DNA from 4 places in the Enterobacter sp. JBIWA008 genome. Region 1 is predicted to be linked to each of the others. Evidence: predicted binding sites of a transcription regulator. Region 1 holds the regulator's gene; each other region holds the start of a gene.

Region 1 (7,479 bases):
GCCTTTTTCTGCTCCGCATATTCATCGGAGAGCAGCAGCTCGCGCATCGCGCGCACTTTATCTTTTGCCGGCGTCACGGCAGGTTTTGCTTGCGCAACAACGCTCGGCTGAGACACGACATCTTTGGTGACTGGGGTAGCAGGCTGTGAAGCGGCGGAAATTTTAAGCATGCGCCGTAAAATGTCGGACGCGCTCTCCCCGATATGCCGCGTGTGGCTGGCAATATACTGATAGAGTTCGTCATCAACTTCGATTGTTTTCATCTTAATCCAGTGCGATATCTTATCTGAATACAAGTCATTGGGATTATAAGGTCAAATCCCAACAGCGGATAGCGTCAAACCAGGTTGGCAGCAAAAGTCAGATTAAACTGGAACCTTGCAGCCGGGCGGCAGAATGGTCAACATGATACCCTAACCTGACATACGTAAAAAAAGAACTTTGCCATGAAATTGAATACCCGAGCGCAAACTGCACAATCGCCGAACAATAATTCTCCCATCGTACTGGTTCACGGGCTTTTTGGTAGCCTGGATAACCTGGGCGTGCTGGCGCGCGATCTGGTTACCGACCACGATATTTTACAGGTCGATATGCGCAATCACGGTCTTTCCGGGCGTTCCGACGAGATGACCTACGCGGCGATGGCGCAGGATCTGCTGGATACGCTGGATGCACATAGCCTGCAGAAGGTAACTCTGATCGGGCATTCAATGGGTGGCAAAGCGGTGATGGCCCTGACGGCACTGGCCCCGGAGCGTATTAGCGGCCTGGTGGTGATTGATGTTGCGCCCGTGGATTACGACGTGCGCCGTCACGACGAAATTTTTGCCGCCATCAACGCGGTCACCGAAGCGGGTGTCGCGACCCGCCAGCAGGCGGCTGCCGTCATGCGCGAGCATCTTAATGAAGAAGGCGTCGTCCAGTTCCTGCTGAAGTCGTTTGTTGATGGGCAATGGCGTTTTAACGTGCCGGCGCTCTGGGACCAGTACAAGAACATCGTGGGCTGGGAAACCGTCCCCGCCTGGCCACACCCTACCCTCTTTATTCGCGGCGGAAACTCTCCTTACGTTACCGACGCGTACCGCGACACGCTGCTGGCCCAATTCCCGCAGGCTCGCGCCCACGTGATTGCCGGTGCCGGGCACTGGGTGCATGCGGAAAAACCGGATGCTGTACTGCGCGCCATTCGCCGCTATCTCGCTGATACTGCAAATTGATTAAAAAGAAAGCGACTGGAAGGCAGTGGGCTTCCAGTCGTTGGCGTGCCGTTTTTGGTGATGTATGATGGCGCGCTTATCGCCCGGGCATTAGCAGGGCGGCGTGTTTCCCCCGAAGTCTCAGAATCATGGCCAAAGAACAAACGGACCGTACGACACTAGATCTGTTCGCGAATGAGCGTCGCCCGGGACGACCCAAGACGAATCCGCTTTCGCGCGATGAACAGCTGCGTATCAATAAACGCAACCAGCTTAAACGCGATAAAAATCGTGGGCTTAAGCGTGTCGAACTGAAGCTTAACGCCGACGCCGTCGATGCGCTGAACGAGCTGGCTGACGCGCGAAATATCAGCCGCAGCGAGCTCATTGAAGAGATGTTGCTCGTCCAGCTTGAGACGTTGCGCAGCCAGGCATAAGTCTGAAAATCCCCTTTATCGCCCTTTTCATGTAGCACAGAGTGCAGTCCTGCGCGATAGCTGTTTCCGCAGGGTTGCCAGTTCTGCTATTATTGCCCTTATCCGTGGCCGAATTGCGCCACCATACTATTAAGTTTCAAGAGGTTATTTTACTCATGGCAATCATCGGCATTTTCTTTGGCAGTGATACCGGCAATACCGAAAATATCGCAAAAAACATTCAAAAACAGCTCGGTAAAGACGTTGCTGATGTGCATGACATCGCCAAGAGCAGCAAAGAAGATCTGGAAGGCTATGACATTCTGCTGCTGGGTATCCCAACCTGGTACTACGGTGAAGCCCAGTGCGACTGGGATGATTTCTTCCCGACGCTAGAAGAAGTGGACTTCAACGGTAAGCTGGTCGCCCTCTTTGGCTGTGGCGATCAGGAAGACTACGCCGAGTACTTCTGTGACGCGCTGGGTACCATCCGCGATATCATTGAGCCGAATGGCGCGGTTATCGTAGGCCACTGGCCGACCGCCGGTTACCACTTCGAAGCGTCTAAAGGCCTGGCCGATGACGATCATTTCGTAGGTCTGGCCATCGACGAAGACCGTCAGCCAGAGCTGACCGCCGAGCGCGTTGAGAAATGGGTCAAGCAGATCCGTGAAGAACTGCACCTGGACGATATTCTGAACGCCTGATTTTATCGCGGCGCAACTGCGGTTGCGCCCATGCCCCAGGTCAAACCGATTAAATTAATCGCTACAATCTTTTAACTTTTTCGCCCAGACCTGTACAATGTCTCCCTGATAAAATGTGGTTTTCCATTGAGCAAGTTTGTTGGTGATACCCCATTTTTATAAGCATATTTTGCCTGAGACTTGCAGTTTTCATTTAGCCATGGCAGTTCTATAATGAGACGCATTATCCCAGGTGCATTTTCTGTCACTTCCTACAGAAGTGAATCGTTTAGCAACAGGACAGATTCCGCATGACTGACAACAATACCGCATTAAAGAAGGCTGGCCTGAAAGTTACGCTTCCTCGGTTAAAAATCCTTGAAGTGCTTCAGGGTCCAGACAATCACCATGTCAGTGCGGAAGACCTTTATAAACGTCTTATCGACATGGGTGAAGAGATTGGGCTGGCTACCGTCTATCGCGTGCTGAACCAGTTTGATGACGCGGGCATTGTTACCCGTCATAATTTCGAAGGCGGTAAATCCGTTTTCGAACTGACCCAGCAGCACCACCACGATCACCTGATCTGCCTCGACTGTGGCAAGGTCATTGAATTTAGCGATGATTCAATCGAATCACGCCAGCGTGAAATCGCCGCGCGTCATGGCATCCGCCTGACGAACCACAGCCTGTACCTTTACGGTCACTGCGCTGAAGGCGATTGCCGCGAAGACGACCACGCGCACGATGCTAAGTAACTCAAGCTTTCATACTCTGAGCCAGCCGCGAGGTTGGCTTTTTTTTGCCTGTTTTCAGGCAAAAAAAAGCCCGGTAAGCGTAGCGCCACCGGGCATGATAACAGCGGGTTACTTACTGTTATTGCTTCTAATTTCTTTCCAGATCTGGTCGCAACGCTTCGCCACTTCCTGATCGTTACCGGTTTTACGCGCCTGAATGCAGGCCTGGTAATCCATCACGCGGATGTTCTCCTGCGTCGCGAACTGCTCGTGCGCTTTCTCTTTCTTCAGCACGTTCAGCACGCTCTGACAGGCTTCAATTTTCTCCGGCGATCCTTCCGCAGTATTAATACAGGCGCTATACGCCTCCTTCAGACGGGTGTCCTCTTTCGGCGCCTGAGTCTGAGCACACGCCACCAGCCCTGATGCCAGCAACGCGACGATTACGATTTTTTTCATCATGTGCAGTCTCCATGCCGGCGGAAGTTAACCCGCCAGCGCGTTCATCAGAAGATAGTGAATGGTGCGATAACCATGAATTTCACGTCACGCTCATCCTGGAAGATGTTGTTGTAGCCACCGCCATAGCTTGGCAGATCGGAATGGTTGTCATACTGAGTGAAGTGCAGCTTGAACATCGTGCCCTTCGCTCGGCCATCCTGCAGCACATATGCAGCATCCAGGCTGTAAGCAGATTCTTTCAGACGCTGGCTCTGATCGTAGATCGGTGCACTGCTTGGTTTTGCATCCCAACCGTAAGCGTAGGAAGCCCCAACGGACCATCCTGCAAGGTTCCAGTTTTTGAGGTCGTACATCGCGCCGAAGAATACCGCCTTTTCACCATTGGCGTTGAAGTCAGAACGGTTATCCCACCAAATATCTAAACGTCCGTTTGATGAAGCATAGGTTGGCGTCATGCGCTGCAGGAAGAAACCCTGATTACCGTCTGCTTTAACCCAGGTACCTTCCAGACGAAGATCCACCTGGCCTATTTTGTAGCCAAAGGTTAAAGCCTGCAGCCAGGCCGTGCCGTCATACAAATCGTTGGCCAGCGCGACCTCATCATTAGTCCTTAAGTTATTTTGCGCATCGGCTTTGTCACGTGCGCCATAGAACTGATAGCTGGTAGAGAGTGGGCTGCCAGCGATATCAAATTTATACGATGCTTTAGCAAAGTACTGATCCATATAGCCTTCAGCCTGGCCAAACGCTGCTTCCAGGACAAGGTCATTTTTAAAGTCGTATTTCAAACCTAAAGAGTGGAGATAATCCACTTTCGTTTTACGATCGCCCTGGTAGAACTTGTCCATCTCAATGTGCCACGGTGCTTTGTACTCGTTGGTCCACATATAGGAGAAGCTCAGCGCGCCCGCATCGCCGTAGTCAAAGTTAGCCCCAGCTTCCGCGCCCTGGTAGGTACCCGGCATAAAGCTCCAGTGCGGTGCTAACAGGGTCTGGCCAGTTGGCTGAATGTAACCACCGCGCGCCCATACCGGGCCGTATTTAAATTTCGCAGCGGCTTTGTAAAGGCTGATACCGCTCTTATCCCCGGACCAGTCTTCTTTATACGCTTTGTTGCTGGAGGAGAAGGCGATTTCATTCGGGTGGCCGCTGTCGCCGTTTTCCGCCATTTCAATCGCGGTGAACGCAGCAATATCCAGACCGAACATATCGGCTGCATAGCCTGACTGGAAGTCCAGGTTGGCGTTCCAGGTGGAGTGTGAAAGGTTGGTTTTATATTTGTCTTCAGTGACGTCTTTACGGTCACGCTCACGCTGCCAGTAATAAATACCGCCCGTGAGGGTCGAATCGTCGATGAAGCCCGCCGCTTTCGCCTCTGGTGTCACCACCAGGCCCGACATTGCTGTCACACCGGCGATAGCCAGCGCCAGCGCACTACGTTTGCCACTGAACGTACGCATAGATTATTCCTCTTTGACGAATTAAAACGCCTGAAACGGCGTAAATAAAAAAGACCAAATGGTCAGGGATAGTTTTAAATACCCTCGAATTAACTACCGTCTTTAGGTTATTTTTCGCGACGCGAATTATCAATGCTTTTTAGCGGACAAAAGTCAGGATTATGACGAAGTGCACATAATTGGTAGTGATTTGTAACATTTGCAGTGAGACGAGTAATGACGGGGAATTGCCAAGTATTTCAGTGGTTAGATGTGGATTCTCTTTTCTTTTTTATAACCTTTTTGATTTTCGTAATGACACAAACTTTTTTTAAAAAAATAAGTAGCACCTCATTGACCTGATATTTTCACGACGCCTCTTTAGGCTCTGGCTTAATACCCTGATCGTTAAATAAAAAAAAACGCCGCATAGTGCGGCGTTTGTTTCTCATTGACCAGAGCAGCAATATTATTCGCCGATCTTCGTCCAGGTATCACGCAGACCTACGGTACGGTTAAATACCGGTTTTTCCGCCGTGCTGTAACGACTGTCCTGGCAGAAATAACCTTCACGTTCAAACTGGAACGCTTTGCCCGCTTCAGCAGCTTTCAGAGAAGGCTCCGCATAACCCTGTTTGATCACCAGAGATTCCGGGTTGATGGTCGCCAGGAAATCTTCAGCAGCACCTGGGTTAGGCACGCTGAACAGACGATCGTACAGACGAATTTCTACCGGCAGCGCGTGGGAAGCGCTCACCCAGTGAATAACGCCTTTCACCTTGCGGCCATCCGCCGGATCTTTGCTCAGCGTTTCAGCATCATAAGAACAGAAGATAGTGGTGATATTCCCTTCTGCATCTTTCTCTACGCGCTCGGCTTTGATGACGTAGGCATTACGCAGACGCACTTCTTTACCCAGCACCAGACGCTTGTACTGCTTATTGGCTTCTTCGCGGAAGTCAGCACGATCAATCCAGATCTCACCGCTGAACGGCACGTCGCGGCTACCCATTTCCGGTTTGTTCGGGTGGTTAGGCATGGAGACAAGCTCGCTTTCACCCTGCGGATAGTTTTCGATAACCAGTTTCACCGGATCGATAACCGCCATCGCGCGCGGGGCGTTTTCGTTGAGATCTTCGCGAATGCAGGATTCCAGAGACGCCATTTCGATGGTGTTATCCTGCTTGGTCACGCCGATACGTTTGCAGAACTCACGAATAGAAGCGGCAGTGTAACCACGACGACGCAGACCGGAGATGGTCGGCATACGCGGGTCATCCCAACCTTCAACGTGCTTGTCTGTCACCAGAAGGTTCAGCTTACGCTTGGACATCACGGTGTATTCCAGATTCAGACGAGAGAACTCGTACTGGCGCGGATGCACAGGAATGGTGATGTTATCCAGAACCCAGTCGTACAGACGACGGTTGTCCTGGAACTCCAGCGTACACAGGGAGTGCGTAATGCCTTCCAGCGCATCGCTGATGCAGTGGGTAAAGTCGTACATCGGGTAGATGCACCACTTGTTGCCGGTCTGGTGGTGTTCTGCGAACTTGATGCGGTACAGCACCGGATCGCGCATTACGATGAACGGAGACGCCATGTCGATTTTAGCACGCAGGCACGCTTTGCCTTCTTCGAAGCCACCGGCACGCATTTTTTCAAACAGCGCCAGGTTCTCTTCCACGCTGCGATCGCGAAACGGGCTATTTTTTCCCGGTGCAGTCAGCGTACCGCGGTACTCACGGATCTCATCAGCAGACAGTTCGTCAACATACGCCAAACCCTTGTTGATCAGTTCAACCGCGTAGGCGTAAAGCTGATCAAAATAGTCAGAGGAGTAGCAGATATCGCCAGACCAGTTGAAGCCCAGCCATTGCACGTCATTCTTGATGGACTCAACGTATTCGATGTCTTCTTTTACTGGGTTGGTGTCATCGAAACGCAGGTTGCACTGTCCCTGATAGTCTTGCGCAATGCCAAAGTTCAGGCAGATGGACTTCGCATGCCCAATATGCAGGTAGCCGTTCGGCTCCGGCGGGAAGCGGGTATGAATTGTGGTGTGCTTACCACTGGCCAGATCTTCATCGATGATCTGACGAATAAAGTTACTCGGGCGGGCTTCTGCCTCACTCATCGTGGATTCCTCAAAGCGTAAACAACGTATAACGGCATATGATCTTATAAGCCGGACGTAGTGACAACCCTTAAAACGTCTCTGAGGAAAATAATGGGGGCTTTTGCTGCAAAAAAAAGCGGCGGAGGGTATCCCCCGCCGCTTAAGGCATGACTCTACTCAGGAGCGATTACTTGCCTTTAATCTCATACAGCGGTGTTTGACCCGCAATAACCTGACCTTTCGCCTGGATGAGCAGACCGCTGAAGTCGTCGATGTTGCTGCATACGACCGGGCTAATCATTGAGCGCGCGTTGGCGTTCAGGAAGTCCAGATCCATTTCCAGAATCGGCTGTCCTGCCACTACTTCAGCGCCCTCTTCCACCAGGCGAGTAAAGCCCTGACCGTTCAGCGCAACGGTATC
Region 2 (7,479 bases), 1.5 Mb from region 1:
CACCTCGGTCGGGTGGAAGTGGCCGGCATCCAGGCACAGCGCGGTCTGGCGGCTGGTGGCGTAACCCATATAGAACTCGTTCGAGCCAACGGTATAGCTCTCGGCGCCAATGCCAAACAGCTTGCTCTCTACGGCATCGATGTGGTGCGCCGGGTCCAGCCTCTCGCTGATGGCCTCATCGAGCGCGGCCAGCAGGCGCTGGCGCGGAGCCAGACGATTGACGGTGATGTCCTTCATGCCGTCCGGGATCCAGATGTTCATCACCGACGGCGTGCCGAGCTGCTCGCCGAAATACGCCGAGACGCGGCGGCTGGCCTTCACGTGGTCGATCCAGAACTGGCGGATATCGTCGTCAGCGTGGGCGAGGGTAAAACCGTCCGCGCTCAGTGGATGTGAGAAGCAGGACGGATTAAAGTCCAGGCCCAGCCTGTTGGCTTTGGCCCACTCTACCCAGTTCTTAAAGTGTTCCGGTTTGATTTCGTTGCGCGCCACCGGCTCGTCGGATTCGAGATAAATCGCGTGCAGGTTCAGGCGTTTTGGCCCCGGGATCAGGCTCAGCGCCAGCTCCAGGTCGGCGCGCAGTTCGGTTGCGTTACGCGCTTTGCCTGGGTAGTTACCGGTGGCCTGAATACCACCCGTCAGGGAACCGCCCGGGTTCTCGAAACCGGCGACGTCATCGCCCTGCCAGCAGTGCATGGATACGGGCAGACGGTCGAGCTGGCGCAGCGCCTCTTCGACATCCACGCCGACGGCGGCGAAACGCTGTTTAGCCAGGCCCCAGGCTTGTTCTAATTGAGTTGTCATGCACAAAGCTCCTTAGTCAGTCGGTTTTGCTGAAACTGCGCCCGAAAGCGAGCAATTTCACTGCAGGGATTGGAGGTGAAAGTGGTCAGGCTGGCGTTCGCCGCCACTACCGAACGGAAGTCGTCAACGTTGGAAAGTTCGTCCAGGGTCATCAGCTGAATGCCGATGTTGCCGAGCGTGGAGGCCTCCACGGGACCTGCCACCACGGTGATGCCGCAGGCATCGGCGCAGAGCTGGTTCAGCAGCTGGTTCTGGCAGCCGCCGCCCACGATGTGCAGCTGGCTGAACGGTTTTCCGCGAAGGCTCGCCAGCTCGCTGAGGATGTCGGCATACAGCAGGGCGAGGCTGTCAAAAATGCAGCGCGCCAGTTCGGAAGGGCTGGACGGCACCGGCTGCCCGCCCTCAACGCAGGCGGCCTGAATTTCGGCGCTCATGTGCGCCGGGTTTATAAAGCGATCGTCGTTCGGGTTGATCAGGAAAGTGCAGGCCTTCAGCTTCTCGGTTTCGGCGATAAGCGCAGGCAGGTCGGTAATGTTCTGCTCTCTTAGCACCCGCTGGAGCAGCCACAGCCCCATGATGTTTTTCAGTACGCGGTAGCGCCCTTCGGCACCGCCTTCGTTGGTAATGTTTGCGGCCATCGCGGCATCGCTGGTGTACGGGGTTTTGCTCTCAAAGCCCATCAGCGACCAGGTGCCGGACGAGAGGTAAGCCGCGTCTTTGCTCGCAAGTGGGGACGCTATCACCGCGCTGGCGGTATCGTGGCTGGCGACGGCAACGACAGGGATTGCATTCCCCTGGGGGCAAATCCAGTGACCGATCACGTTACCCGGGTGGGTTGGTGTGCCGAACCAGGAAGGCGACGCCCCCGTCCAGGCCAGCAGATGTTCATCCCAGCTATCCGAGTTGATGTTGACCAGCTGCGTGGTGGTGGCGTTGGTATATTCCCAGTTCATGTTGCCGGTCAGGCGATAGCTCAGGTAGTCCGGGATCAGCAGAGCATGGGCCACGTCTGCGACCAGCTCCGGCTGTTGCTCGACCAAAGCACGCAGCTGATAAAGCGTGTTAAACGGCAGAAACTGAATGCCGCTGCGCCCGTAGATGTTGTCCTTGCCAAGCTGGGCGATAGCGTGCGCCATCAGGCCGTCGGTGCGGCTGTCGCGATAAGAAACCGGCAAGCCGACGCGCTCGCCATGGCTATCAAGCAGAACGTAGTCCACGCCCCAGGTATCAATGCCGATGCTGTCGATGCGAATGCCATCGTCGCAAACGTTGTTCAGTCCGATACGGATCTCCGCCTCCAGGGCATCGATATCCCAGGCCTCAAAACCGTCCTGCTTTTGCAGAAAGTTGGCGAAACGGTGCATTTCGCGAAGCGAAAGCGTGTGCTGCTCACGGTCCCAGCTCGCGAGCATTACGCGGCCGCTGGATGCGCCTAAATCGACAGCCACACAATGGCGAAAAGTCATGGTCGGGTCCTTTCTTAAGTCATTAGCGGTGAGTGTAAAAAAGGGAAGAAAAAGTCACCTTCTCACCACTGACAGGCCAAATCTCGCGCTGGCAAGAAAGCAAAGGTGAATGTGAGGGAGTTCACAGTTTCCAGCAGCGGCGGGGTTCTCAGACAGTGTGACGCTGACCGCATTTCCCGATCTTTCCCCCTGTTTCTTGAAAAATGGACAGCTTTTGCGAGGTTTACTGCCAAAAATTGAAGGTGAGTGTGGGAGGCCTTAATTACTATTTTGAGAACATTTTTCATTGGTGGAGGCCGTTATGACCATATTGCACAGCGTGGATTTTTTTCCTTCAGGAGGTTTGCCTGTCGCGATTGAGCCGCGGCTTCCTCAGGCCGCGTTTCCGGAGCATCATCATGATTTTCATGAGATTGTGATTGTTGAGCGCGGGACGGGGATTCATGTCTTCAATGGCCAGCCCTATACCATCAGCGGCGGTACGGTGTGCTTCGTGCGTGACCACGATCGGCACCTGTATGAACATACCGACAACCTGTATCTGACTAATGTGCTCTACCGTTCCCCGGACGCGTTCCAGTTTCTTTCGGGGCTGAATCAGCTGTTGCCCCAGGAGCAGGACGGACACTATCCGTCGCACTGGCGGGTGAATCAGTCCATCCTGCAGCAGGTGCGTCAGCTGGTGAGCCAGATGGAGAAGAGCGAGGAGGGGCAGGAGACGCACGCCATTGCCTCGCGCGAACTGCTGTTTATGCAGCTTCTGGTGCTGCTGCGCCGCAGCAGTCTGGTTGAAGGGCTGGAAGATAATAACGCGCGCCTGAACCATCTGATGGCCTGGCTGGAAGATCATTTCGCTGAGGACGTCTGCTGGGAAACGCTTGCGGATGATTTTTCACTGTCGCTGCGCACCCTGCATCGCCAGCTTAAGCAGCACACCGGGCTGACGCCGCAGCGCTACCTTAACCGTCTGCGCCTGATCAAAGCGCGTCATCTTTTACGTCATACCGACGAAAGCGTTACAGATATTGCCTACTGCTGCGGTTTTGGCGACAGCAATCACTTTTCAACGCTGTTTCGCCGGGAATTTAGCTGGTCGCCGCGCGATATTCGTCAAGGGAAAGACGCGATGCTTCAGTAACGCGAGGGCAGTCACCGTTTTATTTCCGCAAAAAAGCTAATAGTGTCAGGTTATTCGGCGTAGAGGTCGTGATGTGGCTGCTCAGTTAATTCTTCGCAAAGATGATTTTTATGCCTCCGCGAGTCAGGCCGTCACGGTGGCCGATCGCTACCCGCAAGACGTCTTTGCCGAACATACCCACGAGTTTTGCGAGCTGGTGCTGGTGTGGCGCGGTAACGGCCTTCACATCCTCAACGACCGTCCCTACCGCATTACGCGCGGCGATCTGTTCTACATTCGCGCGGAGGATAAACACTCCTACGCCTCGGTTAACGACCTGGTGCTGCAGAACGTTATTTACTGTCCGGAAAGGCTCAGGCTTAACGTGGACTGGGCCGCGAGCATTCCGGGCTTTCTTGATGCTAAGGGTTCTCCGCACTGGCGCTTAAGCAGTAACGGCATGGCTCAGGTGCGGCAGGTTATTTCTCAACTGGAGCAGGAGAGCCAGAAGAACGACCCCGTATCTAATCAGCTGGCGGAGTTGCTTTTCGCCCAACTGGTGATGACGTTGAAGCGCCACCGTTACGCCACTGATAACCCCTCCGCCACGACGCAGGAAGCGCTGCTGGATAAGCTCATCACCCGGCTTGCGGGCAGCCTGAATAAAAACTTTGTTCTGGAGAAATTCTGCGAGCAGGAACAGTGCAGCGAGCGCGCGTTGCGCCAGCAGTTCCGCACCCTGACCGGGATGACGGTGAACCACTATCTGCGCCAGCTGCGCATCTGCCATGCACAATATCTTCTCCAGCATACGGAGTGGATGGTCAGTGATGTGGCGATGTGCTGCGGCTTTGAGGACAGTAACTACTTTTCAGTGGTGTTTAACCGCGAGGTGGGGATGACGCCGGTACAGTGGCGTCATCGCAGTCGAAAAGGGTCGTAATCAGTTTGCCATCCCGAGGCCGACTATATTGGCAGCGATAATAATTACCACGCAGCCGAGGCTCAGTACGCCAACCGGACGACGTCCGGCGTTTTTCCACTCTTTCAGCACCAGCCCAACCAGCCCGCCGCAAAGTACGTAGAAACTCATGTGCAGCATCCAACTTATGTAGTCGTATTGCGCCGGAATGCTGGCGTGGCCCCAGGCGTAGAAGAAGAACTGCAAATACCACATCAGGCCGCCGAGAGCGGAGAGCAGAACGTTGGTGATGATAAGCGATTTTGCCAGCGAGAAGTCGGTTTTTACCGACAGGTTTTTGACTTTTGCCAGACGAATGAAGCAGAAACCGAGGTTAACCATCGCGCCGCCACCCATAATCACGACATAGCTTGGCAGCGCAACGTACAGCGGGTCGACGCCCAGCGCGGCAGCCGCTTCGTGCATCGGTTTGGCGGCGTTCATGGCGAAAGACATGCCGGCCGAGAAAATGCCGCACATCACCGCCAGCAGCAGGCCTTTCTTCAGGTTAAAATCTTCGGCTCTAATGCCCATCTTGCGCTCTTTTAACTGCCCCGCGCGAGTCACAATTCCTACACCAATGACCGCTACCAGCACGCCCAGGAGCGTCATCCGCCCACCCTGTGTATTAATAAGCACGTCAAAGTTGCCGTTGAGAATTGGCGTCATCAGGGTACCGACGATCAGCGTGATGCCAATTGCGATACCAATGCCCATCGACATGCCGAGATAGCGCATGGTGAGGCCATAGTTGATGTTGCCGACGCCCCACATCGCGCCGAACAGGAACACCGGCAGCAGGGTGGTGGCGCTGAAGGAGGAGAAGTAGCCCCAGAAATCGGGCAGCAGCATGGCGCTAATGGTCCAGGGCAAAATCAGCCAGGACACGATCCCGCCAACGGACCACATGGTCTCCCATGACCAGCCCCTCACTTTTTTGAACGGAGCATAGAAACAGGCTGCACTGGCGGCGCCTATCAAATGCCAGAAGATACCCATCGTAATCGCATGATTCATTTTTACACCCTCATCGTTTTTATCGTCAGTGGCTTCCCACCGACTTGAGGAGTGTAAAAATTAGGCGGTTTGGGAACCTTCAGAAGGTTGCCGCACATGTGTTCTGGATGGCAATCAGCACGTTAACCGCGTGAGCAGACGCACATTTCCGCTATTAATCGAAAAACGAATAACCTTATAAAAACTACGGCATTGATAATCATTTTCAATATCATTTAATTAACTATAATGAACCAACTGCTTACGCGGCATTAACAGCTGTGCCGCCCGACAATAATGGAGAGGATTATGAGTTATACACTGCCATCCCTGCCGTATGCCTATGACGCACTGGAACCGCATTTCGACAAGCAGACGATGGAAATCCATCACACTAAACACCACCAGACCTATGTGAACAACGCGAACGCCGCGCTGGAAAGCCTGCCAGAGTTCGCTAACCTGTCTGCTGAAGAGCTGATCACCAAGCTGGACCAGCTGCCAGCGGACAAGAAAACCGTTCTGCGTAACAACGCTGGCGGCCACGCTAACCACAGCCTGTTCTGGAAAGGCCTGAAGACCGGTACCACCCTGCAGGGCGACCTGAAAGCGGCTATCGAGCGCGACTTCGGCTCTGTTGACAACTTCAAAGCGGAATTCGAAAAAGCCGCTGCAACCCGTTTCGGCTCTGGCTGGGCGTGGCTGGTTCTGAAAGGCGACAAGCTGGCGGTAGTGTCTACTGCTAACCAGGACTCCCCGCTGATGGGTGAAGCAATTTCTGGCGCATCCGGCTTCCCAATTCTGGGCCTGGACGTGTGGGAACACGCTTACTACCTGAAGTTCCAGAACCGTCGCCCGGACTACATCAAAGCCTTCTGGGACGTCGTGAACTGGGACGAAGCAGCAGCGCGTTTCGCCGCTAAAAAATAAGGTTGCATTGACGCCTGTGAGAAGCGAGTCTAATGACTCGCTTTTTTTGTATCTGCAGAAAGGAGCAGCGATGCATTATCCGGTGAACGTGTTTACAGGCAAGGTAAGGGATTACGACGGCAGCCGCCCGAGCGCCATCGCCAAAATTCAGGTCGACGGTGAACTGACGTTAACCGACCTTGGGCTTGCGGGCGACGAGCAGGCCGAAAAGAAAATCCACGGCGGGCCGGAACGCGCGCTGTGCCACTATCCGCGCGAGCACTATGAGCACTGGAAGGCAGAGTTCCCCGAGCAGGCGGATCTCTTCGTTGCCCCCGCGTTTGGCGAGAATCTTTCCACCGAAGGGCTCACCGAAAAGAATGTGTTTATTGGTGATATCTACCGCTGGGGCGATGCCCTGATTCAGGTGACGCAGCCACGCTCGCCGTGCTTCAAGCTTAACTACCACTTCGGTATTCAGGATATGTCTGCCCAGCTGCAAAAAGCGGGTAAAACCGGCTGGCTGTATCGCGTGGTCCTGGCTGGGCAGGTTTCTGCGGATGCCCCGCTTGAGCTGGCGTCGCGCCTGAGCGATGTATCTGTTTATGAGGCCTGCGCTATTGCATGGCATATACCGTTTGACGACGAACAGTATCACCGCCTGCTGTCGGCTGCGGGGCTATCGACCAGCTGGACGAGAACGATGCAGAAGCGGCGTTTAAGCAGCAAGATCGAGGATAATTCGCGGAGATTGTGGGGGAAGTAGTTCTCCGTAAAAAGTAGGCCGGGTAAGGCGAAGCCGCCACCCGGCACTAACCGCTACGAACGCTTATACAACGGTAGCCACAGCGTTAACCGTAGTCCACCCAGCGGGCTGTCGTCGGCTTTCACCCAGCCACGGTGCTGCTGCATGGCGGTTTCAACAATCGCCAGACCCAGTCCAGTACCACCCGATTCCCGGTCGCGCGCCTCATCGGTACGATAGAACGGACGGAAAATCTGCTCGCGGTCTTCCGGGCTGACGCCTGGGCCGTCGTCATCGACAATGACGGTGATCCCGTCTTTATCCACCGAGAAGGCCACCTCAATCTTCGTGTGCGAGTAGCGCAGGGCGTTACGCACGATGTTCTCCAGCGCGCTTTCGAGCGTGTTAGGGTTACCGTACAGCGGCCACGGGCCCGGCGGGAAGTTGACGGTGAATGATTTACCCATCTGTTCCGCTTCGA
Region 3 (7,479 bases), 400 kb from region 1:
GCGGCGTGCGGTCCCAGAACTCCACGTGGAACTGAATGATCCGCACCGCCTGATAGCTTCCGCCTACCGCCCATGCCGGTTCACCCCGATCGGCAGTGACCCACACCACCTCTTTCATCAGTGCAGCATCGCTGCTGTCAGGGTTGGCGGTACCGTCCTTAAAGCCCAGCAGGTTCACAGGGGTCTCTTTCCCTTTGCTGCGGGCGGCGTGGTCCGAGATAAACCCTTCCCGCTTCCAGCGCACGCTCAGCAGATCCGGCGTGTGCTTGATGATATCGCGCAGGGCGTGGATCACCGTGTCCTGGGTATTGGCACAAATCTGCAGGAGCAGGTCGCCATGACAGAGCGCCGCGTCCAGGGAGTCATTCGGGAAACGCGTCATTTTCTGCAGCGCTTTCGGCTTCTGTTTTGCCAGCCCATAGCGCGCGTCAAAAAGCGACTCACCGAGCGAAACGGTAATGGTCAGGTTATCCGGGGCGATAAACGGCCCCAGAATGCCGGAGTCCATTGGCGGCAGACGCGGGTTCAGCGTATCGGGCGCCGGTCCACCGGCGGTAAGAAACGCGATGCGCGTCGTCAGCAGGCGGAACAGGCGCTCCAGATCGGCTTTATCGCTGGCCAGCGAATCAAAGGCCACCAGCATCATGGATGCCTGCTGCGGCGTCAGGATGCCCGACTGATGTTCGCCATAAAACGGCTGCTTCTCCATGCGGGCATTGGGTGACAGCGTGCCGGGCGCGCTTTGCTGTTTCGCCGCATGCGCTTCCGGACAGCCACCGGCCAGAGCAAGCGCGCCACCCAGCGCCCCTACCCCTTTTAACAATCGACGACGTGAAGGCTCAACCACATCGTTCTCGCTATGCTTATTCATCGTGCTTAGTCCAGACCCAGTACGCCACGCAGCAGGGAGAGATCTTCCGCCAGGGCGGTAATCGGGCCTTTCAGCGCGTTGCGGTCGGCATCGGTCAGCTTGTCGTAGGTCTCAAACCCGTCTTTGGTACGGTACTTCGCCAGAATGGTGTCGACTTTTTTGAAGTTGGCATCCACCTTGGCCAGCAGCTCGCCGTTCTCTTTCTGCAGCTGAGGACGCAGCAGGTTAACAATTTTCTGCGCGCCGTCGACGTTAGCCTGGAAGTCCCACAGATCGGTATGGCTGTAGCGGTCCTCTTCACCGCTGATTTTGCTGGCGGCCACTTCTTCAATCAGACCGGCCGCGCCGCCGACCACTTTTGACGGCGGGAAGGCCAGCTCGCTGATGCGCTTTTGCAGCTCCAGCACGTCGCCGTTCAGCTGCTCAGCGTATTTCTCCATCCCTTTGGTGGAGTTGTCGCCAAACAGGGCTTTCTCCAGGCGGTGGAAACCGGTGAATTTCGGATCGGCGGCCTTCTGCTCGAAATCGTCTTCGCGTGCATCAATGCTGCCATCAAGGTCAGAGAACAGCTCGGCAATCGGCTCGATGCGCTCGTAGTGCTGACGGGTTGGCGCATAGAGGGATTTCGCTTTTTCGATGTCACCGGCCTTCACCGCATCGGTAAAGGCTTTGGTTGCCGTCGCCAGGTCCGCCGTCTCTTTCGTGACATAGGCTTTATACGCGGTAATGGCGTCACCCAGGCTCAGCACCGCAGCGCCTTTCGCCGCATCGGCCGTTGCTTCACCTTTGACGATCAGCTTCCCTTTAGGGTTGGTCAGCAGGCCGCAGGTCATCTCATACTCGCCCGGCTGCAGGTTGGCGGTCATCTTCTGGCTGAAGCCAGGGGCGATGTTTTCGCGCTCTTCCACCACCAGAACGCCTTTCAGGATCTCCCATTCCAGCGCTTTCTGACTGTGGTTCTGAATAATGAACTGGGTTTTGCCGCTGTTCACCGTGAGGGTCATCGGCTCACACTGCTTATCGTTGACGGTCACTTTGACCTGAGGAACATCCGCGCCCCAGGCGGAGAATGCGGAAGCGAACAGCGCGGCAATGCCTGCGCATAACGCACTACGACGGAACTGAATTGCCATGACTCTTCCCTATAAAAGTATGTTGTAACTCAAACAAAAATTATGGCGTAACGCGCGACGCCTGCGAGCCGGTACGTGGCGGCATAGCGAACAGCACCAGCGCCGGAACCAGATAAATAAAGTACATCGCCACTTCGCTGACGCTCGGCGTTTCCTGATAGCCGAAGATACCTTCAAGCAGGGTGCCGGTCAGAGAATGGGTGGAGAGCACGTTGCTGAGGTCGAACGCCACGTCCTGGAAGTGGTTCCACAGTCCCGCCTCGTGGAAGGCGCGTATCGCCCCTGCCGCCAGCCCTGCCGCCACCAGCAGAATAAACAGGCTGGTCCACTTGAAGAAGGCGCCCAGGTTCAGGCGAATACCGCCCCAGAAGAGCAGGAAACCGAGCACCACGGCCGTGGCGAGACCCAGCACGGCTCCCAGCGGCGGCCAGATACCCACATCCTGCTGAAACGCCGCCAGCAGGAAGAAAACAGACTCCAGGCCTTCACGCGCGACGGCGAAAAAGACCATCATAATGAGCGCCCAGCCGTGGTTATTGCCCTTTTGCAGCGCGTTATCCACCGCCTGCTCCAGCTGCACCTTCACGTTGCGGGAGACTTTACGCATCCAGAACACCATCCAGGTGAGGATCACCACCGCAATCACGGCGACGATACCCTCAAACAGCTCCTGCTCTTTCTGCGGGAACTCCCCGGTGGTTTCGTTGATAAGGATACCGAGGCCCAGACAGAGTGCCGCGGCAAGGAATACCCCGATCCACATGACGCCAATCCAGCGCCCGCGCTGGGTACGCTTCAGATAACTGGCGATGAGGCTCACGATGAGGGCAGCTTCGAGCCCTTCACGTAACATAATGAGAAATGGAACAAACATGCCGACACCTTAAATGTTTATCGCGGTCAACTGATGCAAAGAAAGGTAAATTCTTGTGATAGTGATTATCATTACGGTGAAAAGAAACACAAGCGAAATGTGTGGTGTTTTGATGACGAGTTGTAAACGCAAAGCCTGTTAATAGTTGCCGACGTTACCGTTAAGTTTATAAGTTATAATAAAAATGCCCATTTACGGTTAACCAGCCCTGTGGCTAAATATCCGCCTCAAACACCTGGTGAAAATTAATTATGTTTAAAATCGTCCATTTCCTGCTGGCGCTGGTGATTATTCTTGCGCTCGCCTGGCTGGTGAGTTTCGACCGCCGAAAAATTCGCATTCGTTATGTTTTACAGCTGATTGTTATTGAAATTGCGCTGGCGTTCTTTTTCCTGCACGCCGAAAGCGGGTTATTCCTGATTAAATATGTTTCCGGCTTCTTTGAGTCACTGCTGAAATTTGCCTCGGAAGGGACGAATTTCGTCTTTGGCGGAATGGGGGAAAAAGGGCTGGCGTTCATTTTCCTCGGCGTGCTTTGCCCGATTATTTTTATTTCCGCACTGATTGGTATTCTTCAGCATTGGCGGATCCTGCCGATTTTTATTCGGGTCATCGGCACGCTGCTGTCAAAACTGAACGGCATGGGCAAGCTGGAATCCTTTAACGCGGTGAGTTCGCTGATCCTCGGCCAGTCGGAAAACTTCATTGCCTACAAAGGCGTGCTGGGCGATCTCTCCTCTCGTCGTCTCTTCACCATGGCGGCCACGGCCATGTCGACGGTCTCCCTGTCGATTGTCGGCGCCTATATGACCATGCTCGACGCCAAATTTGTCGTCGCGGCGCTGATTCTGAACATGTTCAGCACCTTTATTATTCTCTCGGTCATCAACCCGGCGCGCCCGGAAGCGGAGCCGGATATCAGGCTGGAAAAACTGCATGAATCCCAGAGCTTCTTCGAAATGCTCGGCGAGTATATTCTGGCCGGTTTTAAGGTGGCGATGATTATTCTGGCGATGCTGATTGGCTTTATCGCGCTTATTAGCGCCGTTAACGCCCTCTTCTCCAGCGTATTTGGCATGAGCTTCCAGCAGATCCTGGGCTATGTATTTTATCCGCTGGCGTGGCTGGTGGGTATTCCGCTGAGCGATGCCTTAAACGCGGGCAGTATTATGGCGACCAAGCTGGTGGCGAATGAATTTGTGGCGATGATTGAGCTGCAAAAAATCGCCCATCAGATGTCCCCGCGCGGGCTGGGCATTTTATCCGTCTTCCTGGTGTCCTTCGCGAACTTCGCGTCCATCGGCATTGTGGCCGGGGCGATTAAGGGCCTTAACGAGCAGCAGGGGAACGTGGTGTCGCGGTTTGGTCTGCGTCTGGTGTACGGCGCGACGCTGGTGAGCCTGCTGTCGGCGAGCTTTGCGGGGCTGGTGTTGTAAGTGTTTTTGCCGGGTGGCGCTTCGCTTATCCGGCCTACAAAACAACAACGGCGGGGTTATCCCGCCGTTTTTATTAGAACTGCACGCACACCGGCTGGTCGACGCGCATCACCGACTCCTGCGCGAAGCGAGATTTATAAATCCCGCGCAACGCTTCAATGTTCTTCTCGCTCTGCGCATCTTTACCGTGGATCAGCATCAGCGCTTTGCTGGGTTCACGCGCCACTTTCCCGTCGTTCCCCAGCCACTGGCCGCGCGCGTCAAACACCGTTAAGCCATCGCGAAAACGCGGCGTCACGTCCTGATCAACAAACTGCTGCCATTCGCTGCTGGCGATCTGCGCCCCGGCAGGACGATTTAAGCCGAAATAGAGCGTGGTTTGCTGCATCTGGTTATCCGCCTTGCAGGTCTCTACCGCCGCGTGCTGCGATGGCACGGTGCAGCCAGCGAGCATCAATAGTGCCGCCGCCATTAACCCTGTTTTGATTGTCATGCTTCGCTATCCTCATTTTTATAAGCACATGGATATCACAGGAAAATACGGATTTTGGCAAGAAAAAAGCCGGGTAGCGCATGCGCTTACCCGGCCTGGATTGTACAGCGAGAAAAATTATTCTGGCTGCAGCTTAGACGGCGGTGCGGAATGGTAATGCGCGTCTGCTTCAGCAAAGCGTTTCTGCATGGAGGCAGACGGGGCTTTACCCAGCAGGCTGAACACCACGATGCCGATGCTGCCGAAGATAAAGCCAGGAATGATTTCGTACAGGCCCAGCCACGCGAACTGTTTCCAGACGATAACGGTCAGCGCACCGATAATCATTCCCGCCAGCGCGCCGTTACGGGTCATACGTGACCACATGACGGAGAACAGAACTACCGGACCAAATGCCGCGCCAAAGCCCGCCCACGCGTAGCTCACAAGGCCCAGCACGCGGTTTTCCGGGTTAGCCGCCAGCGCGATGGCAATCAGCGCCACCAGCAGCACCATAAAGCGCCCTACCCACACCAGCTCTTTCTGGCTCGCGTTTTTACGCAGAAAAGCTTTATAGAGGTCTTCGGTGATCGCACTGGAGCAGACCAGCAGCTGGCAGCTCAGGGTGGACATCACCGCCGCCAGGATCGCGGAGAGCAGAATACCGGCAATCCACGGGTTAAACAGAATTTGCGCCAGCTCGATGAACACGCGCTCGGCGTTCTGGTTGACCGCGCCCGCCTGCGCCGGGTTGTTATTGAAGTAGGCGATACCGAAGAAGCCAACGGCACACGCCCCCGCCAGACACAGGATCATCCACGTCATGCTGATGCGACGAGCATGAACGATGGTGTGGTGAGAATCCGCCGCCATAAAGCGCGCCAGGATATGCGGCTGACCGAAGTAGCCCAGGCCCCAGCCCATAAGGGAGACGATGGCCACGAAGTTCAGCCCTTTCAGCATGTCGACGTTTTCAATGCTCTTCTGCTTGATCACTTCCAGCGATTCGCCAAAGCCGCCAACGGTGAAAATCACAATCACCGGGGTCAGGATCAGGGCGAAGATCATCAGGCTAGCCTGCACGGTGTCGGTCCAGCTTACCGCCAGGAACCCGCCCACGAAGGTATAGAGGATGGTCGCCGCAGCACCGGCCCACAGGGCGGTTTCGTAGCTCATGCCGAAGGTGCTTTCGAACAGACGCGCGCCGGCCACGATGCCGGAGGCACAGTAGATGGTGAAGAACAGCAGGATAACTACCGCAGAGATAATGCGCAGGATGCGGCTGTTATCTTCAAAACGTCCGGTGAAGTAATCCGGCAGCGTCAGGGCGTTGTTGTTGGCCTCGGTATGCACGCGCAGACGGCCTGCCACCAGCTTCCAGTTGATCCACGCGCCCACGGTCAGGCCGATGGCGATCCAGCTTTCCGAGATACCGGAGATGAAAATCGCGCCAGGCAGTCCCATCAGCAGCCAGCCGCTCATGTCGGATGCGCCCGCAGAGAGTGCGGTCACCATTGGGCCTAAACTGCGACCGCCCAGAATGTAGTCGTCAAAGTTCTTTGTAGAACGCCACGCCAAAAACCCTATCAGAATCATGCCAAAAATATAAACGAGAAATGTCACCAGCATCGGTGTGCTAATAGCCATTCAAATTCTCCAAAATGTCGAGCGACAACCATCCGGGCTGCCTTGTTATATGATCACCGGAACGAGGTGAATGTATCTTGTGTTTCGGTTGGGCGCGCTATCCTGCCGTATGCGCCTTCCGCTGACAAACGATTTAACACTGCATTTACATCAATTTCATCCCCGGTTTGATACGAGTTTCCTATAGGTTGCACTCGCTCACGCTTTTACGGGTTGCACCTTTGAAAAGTGTTAACTCCCGCATAAAAACAGGCTTCCCCCACAAAAGCCAGCGCGTTTTTCCGGCTAACCATTCATTAACAATCCATTCATTTTCCGGGTTGCAAACCAGGTCACATTTAACACGGTTGCACAAAGTTGCAACATGGTGGATATTTCACGCTATCTACAGAACGCTATTACAGAACAACAGGAGCTTTGGCATGGGTATGACCACCATGGGGGTTAAGCTGGATGACGCAACCCGCGAACGGATTAAGACCGCAGCAACCCGCATTGACCGCACGCCGCACTGGTTAATCAAGCAGGCTATTTTTAACTATCTCGAAAGACTCGAGAGCGATGAGGGCCTGCCGGAGCTGCCGGCCCTGCTGGCCGGTGCGGCGAACGAAAGCGAGGAAGCGCCTGCCGCTGGCGACGAGAACCATCAGCCGTTCCTTGAATTTGCCGAGCAGATCCTGCCGCAGTCCGTCAGCCGTGCCGCCATTACCGGCGCCTACCGCCGTGCCGAAACCGACGCCGTGCCGATGCTGCTGGAGCAGGCCCGCCTGCCGGAAGCCATTGCCGCACAGGCGCACAGCCTGGCGTATCAGCTAGCCGACAAGCTGCGCAACCAGAAAACCGCTACCGGCCGTGCCGGTATGGTTCAGGGTCTGCTGCAGGAGTTTTCCCTCTCTTCACAGGAAGGCGTAGCGCTGATGTGCCTCGCGGAAGCGCTGCTGCGTATTCCGGATAAAGCCACCCGCGACGCGCTGATCCGCGACAAGATCAGCAACGGCAACTGGCATTCCCACATTGGCCGCAGCCCGTCGCTGTTCGTTAATGCC
Region 4 (7,479 bases), 140 kb from region 1:
CGGCTCTGGATACCGGCCTGCGCGCGATGACGCGTAAGGCAACGGCCGATCTGCTGGCCGAAGCGGGCGTGGCCTCGATTCTGGTCACCCACGATCAGAACGAAGCGTTGTCCTTTGCCACGCAGGTTGCCGTCATGCGCTCCGGACGCTTCACACAGGTCGGCACGCCTTATGACGTCTACACCCGTCCGGTTGACGAAGAGACGGCACTTTTTCTTGGCGATGCAGTGATCCTGCCAGCTCAGCTCGCTGCCGGGTATGCCGTGTGCGCGCTGGGTAAAGTGCCGACGGACAACGCGCATGCGACAGGACAGGGCCGGGTAATGATGCGCCCTGAACAATTACGCGTGACGGCATGCGCAGCGCATGAAAGCCCGATCTCAATTCTTGATGTGGACTTCACCGGCCAGCTGTCGACGCTTACCCTCGGATTAGCCGGGCAGCAGCAGCCCGTGATTCTGAGGACCGTAAGCCAGCCGGGATGGAACCCGGGCACGGCGGTACGCATTGATATTGCTGGCACCGCGCGCGTATTCGAATATTCTTAATATTCGTTAGTAATTTCATGCAACGGGTTGTTATAAAAGAATTTTCCTGAACGTGTGGCATTTCCTGAGATTCTCTACCATGCTCATAAAACCTCACCACGCTGCGTGAGGTTTTACGTAGTTGCTGATTAATCTCAAGGAAAAAGGTTATGAAAAAGACGACTGCTATTTTGTTGGGAACGGCGTTACTGTTTACAACCAATGCTTTTGCTGCTCAGTTGCTGACTAAAAGCGAGTTCAAAAAAGTTGCATCTCAATATAAAAAAATCGGTACGGTAAATACCTCAAATGAAGTATCGGTTGATGATGCAAAAAAAGAACTGATTGAGAAAGCCGATAAGAAAGGCGCGGATGTCCTGGTGCTCACTTCAGGGAACACCAATAATAAAATTCACGGTACGGCCAATATCTACAAGAAAAAATAACTCATTGCAGCCCCCCATGCGGGGTGGCTGCGCTTTATCAGGTATGAATGCTTCCAATGAGTTCGTTAATTTTCATCGGTTTGCAGAAATAGTAGCCTTGTAAAAAATCGCTGTTCTTAAAGCGCAGGTAGTTAGCCTGAGCCTCTGTTTCAACTCCTTCTGCAATAATGCTGAGCTGCATTCTTTTTGCCAGTTCGATAAGACTGTCAACTAGCCGGGTATCGCCATTTTCACTAATCTGGCTAACAAAAAGTTTGTCTATCTTGATGAATTCGGGTTTCAGCGCGTGAATATAAGCGAGGTTTGAATAACCTGTCCCAAAGTCATCCAACGCCAGAGCTATATTTGATTGTCGAAGCCTTGCAAACCATTCGCTCAGCCGTGGCGTAAAATGCAGCGGATTTCGTTCCGTGATTTCAATAACCAGCTGAATCTGGCCCGACGAAAGTTTTTGCAAAAGCTCAAGCGTATCCGTTTCAAAGCGCGGATCGAGACAGTTATCCGTGCTCAGATTAAGGCTGATGTAGAGCCGCTCAGGAAAAAGGTGGATACGAGGCTGGAGATCGGCAATAACCTGCTGAATCAGATGATGCATTAGTGGAGCAATCAGCCGGTGCTTCTCCGCCAGCGGGATAAACGTATCCGGAGACACTGGGCCATACAGCGGATGATTCCAGCGAGCGAGCACTTCGATACCCGCAATCTTGCCCGTCAGGCTGTCAAAAAAGGGCTGGTAGACTGGCACGATCTCGCGCCTTTCAATGGCCGCGCTCAGGGTGCTTTCCCGGGAGAGGGGAAAGAGGCGAGCCTGCAGGGTGTTCAAGCTGCCGGGCAATCCCGGCGTTGTCTTTGTCATGGTTATCACCGAGAGCCTTAAACGCGCGGCGACCTGTCCCGGTAGCCGCGCGGCAGTTATCAGAATTTAACCCATTCGTCCTGTCCACGGGCGGGAGGGCGTTTAAAAGGTGCAACGCTGGCGGTTTGTTTGCTCTCTTTTGGCAGGGTTTCAGGACGCGTGGTATGAGCTTTTGAGACACGGAAAATCGACACCACTTTTTCAAGCTGAACAGCCTGCTCCTCCAGCGAAATGGCCGCAGCAGAAGACTCTTCCACCAGGGCGGCGTTCTGCTGAGTAGTGGTGTCCATTTCAGCCATGGCCTGGGCAATTTGTGAAATTCCGCGGCTTTGTTCATCAGTGGCAGCGGCAATTTCGTTCATGATGTCGCGTACCTGCGCCACGGATGTCTCAATTTTCGACATTGCATCACCCGCGCTTTCAACCAGGCTAAAGCCGGTATCCACATGCACGACCGATTCGTTGATCAGGTTTTCAATCTCTTTTGCAGACTGCGCGCTGCGCTGGGCAAGCGTTCGCACTTCGGCGGCTACAACAGCGAAGCCTTTACCCTGATCGCCTGCCCGGGCGGCTTCAACGGCGGCATTCAGCGCTAAAATATTGGTCTGGAAGGCGATACTGTTAATTACGGTGGTGATCTCAGAAATGCGGTGCGAACTGCTGCGCACGTTTTTCATCGTATCTATCACCCTCAATGAGAGCTGGCTTCCTTCCGTCGCATTTTGCGCGGCTTCATCTGCCAGACGTCGCGCGTGGTTGGCATTTTCAGCGTTGAGCGCGACGGTAGAGGTTAACTCTTCCATGCTGGCGGCGGTTTCAACGACGGCGGCTGACTGCTGCTCGGTCCGCGACGACAAATCCATATTGCCCGCGGCAATTTCAGAAGACGAACGCGCGACGCTATCTACTCCATTACGTACATCATTAATGATGTTTTTCAGGTTTGCATTCATGGTAGCGACGGCCTGCATTAACAGTCCAGGCTCATCACGACGTGTGCTGGTCACGGTGCTGGTGAGATCGCCACTGGCGATTTGCTCCGCGACGCGCAGCGTTTCATTAAGCGGACGGGTGATGGACAGGGTGATGCCCATTGCCAGCAAGATGCCAAGCGCAAGACCGATTGCGGCAACAATGCCCATCTCTAGCTGAACGCTATTCACCGTATCGGCCACTTTTTTCTGCTGCAGAGCAAATAACGTCTGTATGGCGTGCGTTAGTGTTAAGGCCTTTCCGGTTAAGGTCTCCGAGAGCGTCGACTGTTGATCCCAGACTTTTTGGTAATTCAGCAACTCAGCCGCGATGCTTTCCATGCTTTCAAGACCGGACTGCAACCAAACCTTTTGTTCCGTGGTAGCAACCGGTAACAGTTGTTCGGTATCTGATTTCGCTACATCCAGGCGATCGCGGATCCCTTTCATTAACTCATCTGTAGGATGCTGTTTATAAAGCGTTACCTGAGAGTCAATGTCGCTCATGATAAAAGCAATCTGTGCAGCCACAAGGGTGTGCTGAGCGTCCAGCGTACTATTACGGCTTAGCGTTGAAGCCAGCACGGAGTTATCGCATAAACTCTGTGTGCTGAGTTTTTTTTCACTGATTCTTTTTTCTGAAAGGGATTTTGTGAAAGGCAGCAGGGTAGCAACATAGCTATTCACTGCATTTGCTGTATCATCCAGCGCTTTTTTCCCTTCCGGAGACCAGGGCAACTTATCCATACTGGCGACAATGCTCTGCATGCGTTGCATGCCTGAGTTGGTCTGCTCCAGGTACTTCTGATCAAGTGTATATTGGAAATTCGTCCGCCCTAAACGGACCTGCGAAAGTGAGTTAAATAGATCGGCGGTATAGCCGTTTTTTTTGACTTTATCCTGAATGTTGCTAAAACCCAGTAAACCTGACATCAGAATAACAATCGTCACGAGCAATACGAGGGAAAAACCAAAAAACAACTTCTTACGGACTTTTAAATTGGCAAAATGGTTGATTATATTCATATGTAACTCCAGTGTTGGTATAAACCAAACAACAGTGCTAATACATCATTAACGAAAGAATTGATAGTGAAGAGGGATAATAAAAAAAAGCCCCTCACACATGTGTGCTCAGGGCAAAAAAACCTGAGTTGACATCACTTACTCAGGCTATCTGTCGTCTCCTCTTTTTTAACGGAATGAGCCGGGAGTTCGCTCATTCTGTAATAAACGGGGATTACATCCGGGTAATTAATGATGTAACCACGCCCTTTAATATTACGAATAAAATCCTCGGGTAAACCCAAGACATTAAGCTTGTTCGTTAGATTATGTAAAACCTGCCATAATCGCTGTGTGGAAGGGCTCAGATTATGTGCCTCCCAAATTTCTTCAAATAACTCTTCTTTTGAGACTGGTCTTGTTCTGCCATTCATCAATAAAAAAAGAAAAAGTCTAAGCATCGTTTCATTTAAGTAAATTGATGCGAATGCAATGCTTTTATCTGTATGACTGCCTGTGAGTCGGTATAGTCTGCGATTAGAAATATCAAAATGAATTTCTTCGCCAATCATAAATCCATATAGACGATAGCCCATATCATTTGCCCACAATTGAGAAACTAACATGCACTCCTACATATAAGCCTGAGATAATCCATACTCTTCATGTGGTGGATTATATGGCTGCTATGAATGCTTTCCAATACACATCCCTACGCGCTATAAGAAACAGGATCTGCCATCCCTCGGCGTGAAGTTTTTGTCGATGTAAGTCGTTTTTTCAGACTAAAAAACTACTGTAAATACATTCTCAGTGCACTTGTTCTGAAAATTAATGTCTACCTGATGACTCAAGATAAAATGCTTATTTTAGAAAAGTCTTAGAATTTGTCTCCTTCTTAGTCTGGCAATGGTCTTCAACACGTTACGGCGCGTCAGCGATAGAGTGGAGTGAAGTTAAATGATTTATACTGATTGAAGTGAGCCTTAATCATGGCGCTACGATACAAGGCGTCGTCTTCGGAAGGGTGAAGTTGATTGATTTTAAAGCCTTAATTTCTGAATCAGAAAGCGGATACGGACGCGTAAACATAGCAATGATGAATGTACTATTACCCTTTGCCTTAATGGTTGATGCTTCATGAAGCCTGTTTTTTTGATAAATGGTTTAGTGTTTTTTGAACCCGATCGGCGTCGTCTCTGTTCGCTTTCGGGCTACCCCGAGCGTGCTGTTATCCTTCACGGTCCGGTTAGTGAATGCCTGCTTCAACTGCTTGAACACAACGGCGAAGTGCTGTCGCAACGTTATCTTTTTTCGGCGGTATGGGAAAAACAGGGCGCGATAGTCTCGACCAATGCGTTATACCAGACTATTGCCTCCATTCGTAAAGCGCTCAAGATGGCGGGGCTGGCAGAGAATGTTGTGCAAACGGTACCAAAAGCAGGGTTTAAGCTCGTTGCACAAATACAAACGGGGACGGTCGATAATTTTATCTCGATGGCCGTCGCAACCCCGGAGAGTTTACCCTCTAAACCAGATGTTCCGTCACCATCCGTTACAGATAGCAGGTTCAATCTTTTCTCGAAAAAAATTGCATATGGGGTGGCCGCAGCGGTCTTATTTATCCTCTCTTGTACGGTTCTATTTCAACAGCTTCATGTACAGGATTCTGGATTTAAGGCATATCAACCGATAGGTAATATTGCAGGTTGCGACGTTTACTCTTCGTGGCATGACGATATAAAAAGCCAGCGTATTTATACCACCTTGATAAAACGTTATCCCATTCATTGCAATGCTGGCGGGGTAGCCTATATGACGATCAATCGTTTTCCAAATGGTACTTCGGTGATCGTATGCGATAAGTTGCCCGATATTGCTGGCGCTGACTGTGATTCAATCATGTACAGGAACCAATATAATGAAAACGACTAGTCGGAGTGCGATCGGATTGATCATCATACTGATGATTGCCGCGCCATTATTTTACGCCTGGTACATTCATTATCAGCAGAATCACTTTACCTGCGAGAGCCGTTTAATCATTGTTGAAGATGATTCCCAGGTGGATTCCCTTATGACGTTTACATTTAATAATGGCAATGGCACCTATGATTCCTCCGGAGAATACAGTCAGTCGGGCCAGCAGACGGTCATCTTCAGCAATAAGATAACCTTCAACTACTGGCGTGAAGAGGGTAGAGTGATTATGGTCTCCAGTGAGACTAACGAACTGCCGAAAAAAGACGAACTCTTTCGCCGACATATTCCTGATTTTTTCCATTATCGCGATCGTGGTATTAGTGTGGAAATCCTTCCGGTAAATACCTCAGGTTATCTCTTCTCCTTCGGAAATTCTCCCGCGTTCTACTGCGCTAAAGGATGAGCTGAAGCCCTTTTGTTATGCGTTCTTTGTACAAGATCTTACGGATGTTTACGCTTGATTATGCAAAGATAATGCGTATAGTTCTCATTTACATTGAAGCCAAACATTCTAAGGCCCGACAAAGGGTCATTTTTGCGCGCACGTTTAAATGAGTTAACGATGAACAACACCAAAATACACAGGACGCTGCTGGCGCTCGCCGTTGGCGCGGCGACACATTCCTCCTTCGCGGCGGACGATCAAAAAGAGGACACCCTCGTTGTCCAGTCTGCACCAGCCGGCGATTTCAAACCCGGTGGCGACCAGCTGGTACCGGCCTTCCTTGACGGGCAGGTGGCGAACGGCGGGCGCATGGGGATGCTGGGCCAGCAGAACGCCATGGACGTGCCGTTCAACATCATCAGCTACACCTCGAAGCTGGTGGAAGATCAGCAGGCGAAAACCATTGCCGATGTCGTCGCGAACGACGCGGGCGTACAGTTTGTTCAGGGGTACGGCAACAGCGCGGAGACCTACCGTATCCGTGGCCTGAAGTTTGACGGCGACGACATGACCTTTGGCGGTCTGTCCGGCGTGCTGCCGCGCCAGGTGGTGGATACCCAGATGGTCGAGCGCATCGAGATCTTCAAAGGGGCCAACTCGCTGATGAACGGCGCGGCAAGCTCCGGCGTGGGCGGGATGATTAACCTTGAGCCAAAACACGCGGGCGAACTCCCGCAGGCCAAAGTCGGCGTGGACTATACCTCGGATTCCCAGATTGGCACCACGCTGGATGCGGGCCGTCGCTACGGCGACAATGACCAGTTTGGCGCGCGGGTGAACCTGGTCCATCGCGAAGGGGAAACCGGCATACCGAACGATCGCCGCCGCACCACGCTGCTCTCCACCGGCCTGGATTACACCGGCGACCGCTTCCGCACCTCGCTGGATCTGGGCTATCAGAAGAAAACTTTCCACGGCAGCCCGACCAGCGTCAATATTTCCGCGGTGGATTTCGTGCCCGAGCCGCCGAAAAACGATCGCAACTTCTCGCAGAAGTGGGCCTACAGCAACATCGAAAACGAATTTGGGATGTGGCGCAGCGAGTACGACATTACCGACGGCTGGACCGCCTATACCGGTCTGGGCGCGCAGCACGCGCATGAGGAAGGCATCTACAGCGCGCCGAAGCTGGTGGATAAAAGCGGCAAGGCAACGGTCAGCCGCCTTGATACCAACCGCATAAGCGATTCCGTCAGCGGCATGGCGGGCGTTCGCGGCAACTTCAATACGGGATTCGTCTCGCACA

What was found. The regulator Fur, encoded in region 1, represses iron uptake genes when iron is present. The targets are predictions, from matches to a motif close to ATAATAATGAGAACNACTATCAA.
Region 2: the regulator Fur is predicted to act here: its motif matches at 5,558-5,580, upstream of sodA (superoxide dismutase [Mn]).
Region 3: the regulator Fur is predicted to act here: its motif matches at 2,934-2,956, upstream of efeU (iron uptake transporter permease EfeU).
Region 4: the regulator Fur is predicted to act here: its motif matches at 6,263-6,285, upstream of KGP24_RS06030 (TonB-dependent siderophore receptor).

What each region holds. Positions count from the first base shown of each region.
Region 1 is NZ_CP074149.1:1,369,366-1,376,844, reverse strand. It holds gene seqA (replication initiation negative regulator SeqA) at 1-263, opposite strand, end outside; gene ybfF (esterase) at 447-1,220, shown strand; gene ybfE (LexA regulated protein) at 1,349-1,636, shown strand; gene fldA (flavodoxin FldA) at 1,792-2,322, shown strand; gene fur (ferric iron uptake transcriptional regulator) at 2,613-3,059, shown strand; gene chiQ (ChiQ/YbfN family lipoprotein) at 3,168-3,497, opposite strand; gene chiP (chitoporin) at 3,545-4,960, opposite strand; gene glnS (glutamine--tRNA ligase) at 5,409-7,076, opposite strand; gene nagE (N-acetylglucosamine-specific PTS transporter subunit IIBC) at 7,246-7,479, opposite strand, start outside.
Region 2 is NZ_CP074149.1:4,713,299-4,720,777, reverse strand. It holds gene rhaA (L-rhamnose isomerase) at 1-804, opposite strand, end outside; gene rhaB (rhamnulokinase) at 801-2,270, opposite strand; gene rhaS (HTH-type transcriptional activator RhaS) at 2,572-3,408, shown strand; gene rhaR (HTH-type transcriptional activator RhaR) at 3,482-4,330, shown strand; gene rhaT (L-rhamnose/proton symporter RhaT) at 4,331-5,365, opposite strand; gene sodA (superoxide dismutase [Mn]) at 5,654-6,274, shown strand; gene yiiM (6-hydroxyaminopurine reductase) at 6,282-7,019, shown strand; gene cpxA (envelope stress sensor histidine kinase CpxA) at 7,073-7,479, opposite strand, start outside.
Region 3 is NZ_CP074149.1:1,770,785-1,778,263, reverse strand. It holds gene efeB (iron uptake transporter deferrochelatase/peroxidase subunit) at 1-871, opposite strand, end outside; gene efeO (iron uptake system protein EfeO) at 877-2,004, opposite strand; gene efeU (iron uptake transporter permease EfeU) at 2,045-2,878, opposite strand; gene KGP24_RS08535 (nucleoside transporter C-terminal domain-containing protein) at 3,130-4,314, shown strand; gene KGP24_RS08530 (DUF3574 domain-containing protein) at 4,388-4,807, opposite strand; gene putP (sodium/proline symporter PutP) at 4,925-6,433, opposite strand; gene putA (trifunctional transcriptional regulator/proline dehydrogenase/L-glutamate gamma-semialdehyde dehydrogenase) at 6,856-7,479, shown strand, end outside.
Region 4 is NZ_CP074149.1:1,227,329-1,234,807, forward strand. It holds gene KGP24_RS05995 (ABC transporter ATP-binding protein) at 1-548, shown strand, start outside; gene yahO (DUF1471 family periplasmic protein YahO) at 698-973, shown strand; gene KGP24_RS06005 (EAL domain-containing protein) at 1,011-1,829, opposite strand; gene KGP24_RS24740 (methyl-accepting chemotaxis protein) at 1,889-3,568, opposite strand; gene KGP24_RS06015 (winged helix-turn-helix domain-containing protein) at 3,961-4,401, opposite strand; gene KGP24_RS06020 (winged helix-turn-helix domain-containing protein) at 4,946-5,740, shown strand; gene KGP24_RS06025 (hypothetical protein) at 5,727-6,191, shown strand; gene KGP24_RS06030 (TonB-dependent siderophore receptor) at 6,351-7,479, shown strand, end outside.